2 regions of the Sphingomonas sp. Y38-1Y genome follow, and region 1 is predicted to be linked to the other one. Evidence: predicted binding sites of a transcription regulator. Region 1 holds the regulator's gene; the other holds the start of a gene.

What was found. Region 1 encodes LexA, which represses DNA repair genes until DNA is damaged. Its sites were predicted from a motif close to GTTCCNCNCTTGTTCT; they were not measured.
Region 2: the regulator LexA is predicted to act here: its motif matches at 1,996-2,011, upstream of RS883_RS16605 (ribonucleoside-diphosphate reductase subunit alpha).

Annotation. Positions count from the first base shown of each region.
Region 1 is NZ_CP135916.1:1,946,052-1,949,458, reverse strand. It holds gene glp (gephyrin-like molybdotransferase Glp) at 1-1,129, shown strand, start outside; gene lexA (transcriptional repressor LexA) at 1,185-1,856, shown strand; gene bla (subclass B3 metallo-beta-lactamase) at 1,891-2,757, opposite strand; gene RS883_RS09325 (ComEC/Rec2 family competence protein) at 2,754-3,407, opposite strand, start outside.
Region 2 is NZ_CP135916.1:3,485,076-3,488,482, forward strand. It holds gene RS883_RS16605 (ribonucleoside-diphosphate reductase subunit alpha) at 18-1,925, opposite strand; gene RS883_RS16610 (hypothetical protein) at 2,210-2,347, shown strand; gene RS883_RS16615 (M20/M25/M40 family metallo-hydrolase) at 2,374-3,407, shown strand, end outside.

The DNA.
Region 1 (3,407 bases):
CCCGCTCGCAATCGAGCAGGCGCCATTGCATCAGGCGGCGGGCCACTGGGCGGCGGAGCCGATCGCGGCGCTACGTACGCAGCCGTCGCGCAACCTGTCCGCGATGGACGGCTATGCGATCGCGCACACCGACCTGCCCGGCCCATTCGACCTGATCGGCGAGAGCGCCGCCGGCCGACCCTATGTTGGTTCGCTCGGGCCGGGTGAGACCGTCCGTATATTCACCGGCGCGGCGATGCCCGCCGGCGCCGATTGCGTGCTCGTGCAGGAGGAAGCGCGCGCAGACGGCAAACGGATCCACCTCGACGGTGAAGGGCCCGGCAATCCGGGCCGCAACGTCCGCCGCGCCGGCCTCGACTTCGACGAAGGCGACGTGCTGGTCGACGCCGGGGAGCGCCTGACGCCTGCACGGATCGCGCTGGCCGCGGTCGGCGGGCACGCCGCGCTTCCCGTCCGACGCCGCGTGCGCATCGCGATCGCCGCGACCGGGGACGAGCTACGCCCCGCCGGTGCCACGGTGGGCGACGGCGAACTGCCCGAGAGCAATGGCGTCATGCTGTCGGCATTGCTCGCCGACCTGCCCGTCGACGTCATCGACCTCGGCATCCTCCCCGATCGATTGGAGGCCCTCCGCGATGCGTTCGCCGGGGCGGAAGCTGACATCCTCGTCACCACCGGCGGCGCCTCGGTCGGCGACCATGACCTGGTGCGGCCTGCGCTGGAGGCCGCGGGCGCCTCGATCGACTTCTGGCGCGTGGCCTTGCGACCGGGCAAGCCGATGCTGGCGGGCAGGATCGGCGATGGCGTCGTCGTCGGCCTGCCCGGCAATCCCGTCTCCGCCTTCGTCACCGCAACGCTGTTCGTCCGCCCGCTGGTCGCGCATCTTTCGGGCGCGGCCGACCCACTGCCGACGCTCGGCGAGGCGGTGCTGGGCGAGGCGCTCCCCGCCAATGGTGAGCGGACCGACTATCTTCGCGCGCGCCGGATCGACGGCCGCGTCCATGTCGCGGCGATCCAGGACAGCTCGATGCTCCGCACGCTCGCGCGCGCCGATTGCCTCGTCCATCGCGATCCGCACGCCCCGCCGGCGAGCGTGGGCGACTCGGTACGCATCCTCGACCTTGCTTGACAGCAAGGGGAACAATGCATAAACGTTCGGCGTCTGTTCCTTGGGGAGAGGTGCGATGCTCACGCGCAAGCAGCACGAACTCATCTGCTTCATTTCCGATCGTCTGGCCGAGACCGGCGTTTCGCCGTCGTTCGAAGAAATGAAGGACGCGCTGGAGCTCAAGTCCAAGTCTGGCGTCCACCGCCTGATCAGCGCGCTCGAGGAGCGCGGCTTCCTACGCCGCCTGCCCAATCGCGCGCGCGCGCTCGAAGTGCTGAAGATGCCGGAGGCGAAGGTCGCGACCAAGCCCAAGCCGGCTGCCACGACGACGGCGTCCGCCGCCCCGACGCTTCCAGTCCCGGCCAACGACGTGATCGAGATCCCGCTCCATGGCCGGATCGCCGCCGGCGTTCCGATCGAGGCGATGGAGGGCGCGACGATGCTCCCCGTGCCCGCCGCGTTGCTCGGCGCGGGCGAGCATTATGCGCTGGAGGTATCGGGCGACTCGATGGTCGAGGCGGGCATCCTCGACGGCGACTATGCGCTGATCCGTCGCCAAGACGTGGCTCGCGACGGCGAGATCGTCGTCGCGCTCATCGACGAGCACGAGGCGACGCTGAAATATTTCCGCAAGGAAGGCGCGCTGGTCCGTCTCGATCCCGCGAATGCGAGCTACGATCCGCAGCGCTATCACCCAGATCAGGTGCGCGTGCAGGGCAAGCTCGCAGGGCTGCTCCGGCGCTACTGAGCCGGCGACGACCGGTCCTCCGTCGGGGTTCTGCCTAAGGCTTGCCGCCGGCTCGTTGCCGGGCAAATTCCGTTTCGAACGCGCGGCGCATGACGACCTGGCGGCGTGGCCACTCGCCGCGATCGACGAAGGCGCCGGCATTACCTTTCACTTGCCGCGCGCGCTTCTCGGCGAGGTCGAAGCCGCTCGCGTGGAAGTTGACGAAGATATCGGGCCGAAGCGGGGCAAGCCGGTCCAGGCTCCGTCGGAAATCCGCCGCTGCGGTCGGGTAGCGGCGATTGCCGACCAAAGGCTGGCCCGCGACGGTCAAACTGCATGCAAGGAGGACGTCTAGGGGCCGGCCACGCCCGATCTTCGGGTCGCGCACGGTCAACCGAAAACTCGTGCATCCGGGCGTATGCCCCGGCGTCGCCAGGGTCGTGATCCGCGTCGCGCCAACCGCCACGACCTCACCATCCTTGAGCACATGATCGACCTTCACCGGCGCGAACGGCGTCATGTCGCTGCGATCGGTCGCGCGGCCAGTCTCTAGCGTCCGCTGGTCAGCGGCGCTGGCCCAAAGCGGCGCGCCGCTGGCAGCCTTGAGCGCTGCCAGGCCGTCGGCGTGATCCCAGTGCGCGTGGTTGATGAGCAGTCGCCTGACGTCGCGCATGCGAAAGCCGAGCGCGGCGACGTTGCGCTCGATCTGCGGCGCGCTTTCGGCCAGCGCGCCGTCGATCAGGACATGGCCCTTGGGATCGGTGACCAGATAGGCGGCAAGCTCGCTCGTTCCCACATAATAGAGGTTGCCGGCGATGCGGAACGGCGCCTGAGGCCGGTTCCACTCGGCGCGCTGGCGGGCGTGCTCGGACGATTGCGGCGCGAGCGTCACGGTGGCGGCCAGGAGGAGAATGCGGATCATTTGACCTGCGTGCCGTTTCGCGGCGCCCGCGGCAAGCGCGGCGGCGCCACGCCGGCTGGGCTGAGCCATGGGTGATCGCCCGCGCTGATCACGCGCGCCACGGTCGCTCGATCGAGATCGATCGACATGCCGCCGGTCTTCGCCAGCATCTGCCGGTCAAGCCGCAACCAGCGCGGATCGCATCCGCGTGGCAGCCGCCGGTCGCTGACGACGATGTCGCTCGTCCGGCAAAGTTCGAGCATCTCCCGAATCGGCAGCAGATAGCCACTCCGCGTCGCCGCCACCTGCCAGCGCCGCCCGCCCGCCTCGATGACCGTATGACAGGCATCCGCGGTGCAGGTCGCGTCCCTGGCGTCATCGATCGCGCCAAGTTCGCCGTCGATCCCCGCCGCTTCACCAAGGACGCCGCGCACATAGTCGCCGGCACGCTCTCGCAGCACCCGCATCGCGCCGTCGCTCGTCCGGAACGCGACGTGGCGACCATCGCCGGTGACGATCAGGTCGGGCGCGGGCGCCGCGAGCGCCATCGTCATGCCCACCGCGAACGGCAGCACGCCCAGCCAGCGCCACCGCGTCCGCCACAAGGCGACCCACAGCCCGCCGCCGATGACGAGCGCATAGGTCCCCGGCGGCATCGTCGGCAGCGCGGC
Region 2 (3,407 bases), 1.5 Mb from region 1:
GAGGGATTATCGGCAGCTTACTGACAAGCCAGGCACTCGTCATAATCGGTGCTCTCGCCCAGATCGAACTTCGGCTTCTCGATCGTGTTGTCGGCCTCGACCCCGCCGGCGAAGCCCGCGCGCTGCACCGACTTGGAACGCAGATAGTAGAGCGACTTGATGCCGAGCTCCCAGGCGCGGAAGTGGAGCATGAGCAGGTCCCACTTCTCGACGTCGGCCGGGATGAACAGGTTCAGCGACTGCGCCTGGTCGATATAGGGCGCGCGGTCGCCGGCGAGTTCGAGGACCCAGCGCTGGTCGATCTCGAAGCTCGTCTTGTAGCAGTCCTTTTCCTCCTGGCTGAGGAAGTCGAGATGCTGGACCGAACCGCCGCGCTCCAGGATCGTGTTCCAGACCGCGTCCGAGTTCTTCGACTTGGCGATCAGGAGCTTTTCCAGATACGGGTTCTTGACCGCGAAGCTGCCCGACAGCGTCTTGTGCGTATAGATGTTGGCCGGGATCGGCTCGATACAGGCCGAGGTGCCGCCGCAGATGATGCTGATCGACGCGGTCGGCGCGATCGCCATCTTGCAGCTGAAGCGCTCCATCACGCCCATGTCGGCCGCGTCCGGGCACGGACCGCGCTCGACGGCGAGCTGCATCGAGGCTTCGTTCACCTGCGCGGCGATGTGCTTGAAGATGCGCAGGTTCCACGACTTGGCCATCGCGCCCTCGAACGGCAGCCCGCGCGCCTGGAGGAAGCTGTGGAAGCCCATGACGCCCAGGCCCACTGACCGCTCGCGCTCCGCCGAATAGCGCGCACGCGCCATCTCGTCCGGCGCCCGCTCGATATAGTCGGTCAGGACGTTGTCGAGGAAACGCATCACGTCCTCAATGAAGACCTTGTCGTCCTTCCACTCGTCCCAGGTTTCCAGGTTGAGCGACGACAGGCAGCAGACCGCGGTGCGATCGTTGCCCAGGTGATCCTTGCCCGTCGGCAGCGTGATCTCGCTGCACAGGTTCGACGTCGACACCTTGAGGCCCAGGTCGCGGTGATGCTTGGGCATCGTCGAGTTCACGTGATCGCTGAACACGATATAGGGCTCGCCCGTCGCCAGCCGCGTCTCGACCAGCTTCTGGAACAGCGCGCGAGCGTCCACCTTGCCGCGGACGCTGCCGTCCTTGGGGCTCTTGAGCGCCCATTCCGCGCCGTCGCGCACCGCTTCCATGAACGCGTCGGGGATGAGCACGCCGTGGTGGAGGTTCAGCGCCTTGCGGTTGAAGTCGCCCGACGGCTTGCGGATCTCGAGGAACTCCTCGATCTCCGGATGGCTGATGTCGAGATAGCAGGCGGCCGACCCGCGGCGCAGCGAGCCTTGCGAGATCGCCAGCGTCAGCGAATCCATCACGCGCACGAACGGGATGATGCCGCTGGTCTTGCCGTTGAGGCCGACCGGCTCACCGATGCCGCGGACATTGCCCCAATAAGTGCCGATGCCGCCGCCGCGCGAGGCAAGCCAGACATTCTCGTTCCACGTCTCGACAATGCCTTCCAGGCTGTCGGGGACCGAGTTGAGATAGCAGGAGATCGGCAGGCCGCGCCCGGTGCCGCCGTTCGACAGGACGGGCGTCGCGGGCATGAACCACAGCTTCGAGATATAGTCGTAGAGCCGCTGGGCGTGGCCGGCATCGTCGGCATAGGCGGACGCCACCCGCACGAACAGGTCCTGATAGCTTTCGCCGGGCAGCAGGTAGCGGTCCTTGAGCGTGTCCTTGCCGAATTCGGTCAGCAGCGCATCGCGGCCGTGATCGACCTCGACGGCATAGAGCTGCGCGTCGATCGACTTGGAATCACGCTCCACCTTGCGGGCGGCGGGCGCCGCGACGGCGGGGGCTTCGGCGATGTCAGTGCTGTCGTTCACGTGTGCGTCGTCCCTGAAATCCATGACGGCCCCGTTCCTCGTTCGTTCGACTCGGCACCGTCCGGCAATGGTATCATCGCCGCTCGCGTGCGCGAGAACAAAAAGTGACCGCGCGGGAGTGGCGCGGCGGTGACGGCGAGAGCCCGCGATATGGTGTCGCAGGCGCCTTCATACCAGCCCTTGTGTCAGCCCCCTGACGTGGCCCCCACAGATTGTGGCCAATCGCGCTCGGGCACAAGCGGGTAAATGACGATTAAGAGACTCGGTTCGTCGCTAATCTGAATCGGTTCGCCGGTGGGGCAGAACGCATGATCGGACGCGACGCGTGGATGTTCCTCGCCTTCTCGAAAGGCAAGTGGGCGAAAGCCCATCGCCAAAAAGAAAGCCGTGGACGAATCATCGTCGCCATCGACGCTTGTCGAACCGCGTGGCGGGCGCGACACTGATCGCGAAATCCAGGGTGGAGGGACGGATGACGATCGACCGGCGGACGATGCTGAAGACGGGCGCGGCGGGCATGGGGATCGCCGCCGCCGGCCCTGCGCTTGCCGCCGATCCGCACGCCGACATCCGCCGCGCGGTCGAGGCCGGCCACCCCGCCGCGGTCGAGCGGCTGCGCGAATGGATCGCCCTCCCCTCGATCGCCGCGGAGGATCGCGGCTATCCGCAAGGCCCCGACTACATGCGCCGCCTCGCGCTCGATGCGGGCTTCCAGTCCGCGGAGATCGTGCCTTCGAAGGGCAAGCCCGGCGTGTTCGCGACGCTGGATGCGGGCGCCAGGAAGACGCTCGGCATCTACTTCATGTACGACGTCAAACAGTATGATCCCAAGGAATGGTCGAGCCCGCCGCTCGAGGGGCGGATCGTCGACAAGCCGGGCCTGGGCAAGGTCATGGTCGGCCGCGGCGCGGTCAATCAGAAGGGGCCGGAGACGGTGTTCCTCGCCGCGCTCCACGCGTTCAAGGCGGCGGGCCGCAAGCTCCCCGTCAACCTCGTGCTCGTGGCCGAGGGCGAGGAGGAGATCGCCTCCCCCAATTTCCACGAGATCGTCCAGAGCCCGCGCGTCGCCGCGGCGCTTCGCAAGACGATCGGCGTCATCATCCCGACCGGCTGGCAGAACCCGGCGACCGGCGCGGTGACGCTGGCGCTGGGAGCCAAGGGCGCGATGGAGTTCGAGCTCACCGTCTCGGGCGAGAAATGGGGCCGCGGGCCCAAGGGCGACATCCATTCAAGCGAAAAGGCGCGCGTCGACAGTCCGCCCTGGCGGCTGGTCGCCGCCCTGTCGACGCTGGTCAGCCCCGACGGCAACACTGTCATGATCGACGGCATCCAGGAAAAGGTCGCCCCGCTCACCCCGCGCCAACGCGAGCTGATCGCGATGACCGCGCGCGCCACCGACGAGGCGGTGGTGAAGCAGCAGCTCGGCGTCACCCGCTGGATCGACGACATGGATTGGGACGCGTCGCTGATCCGACTGGCACAGGTGCCGACCGTCAACATCCAGGG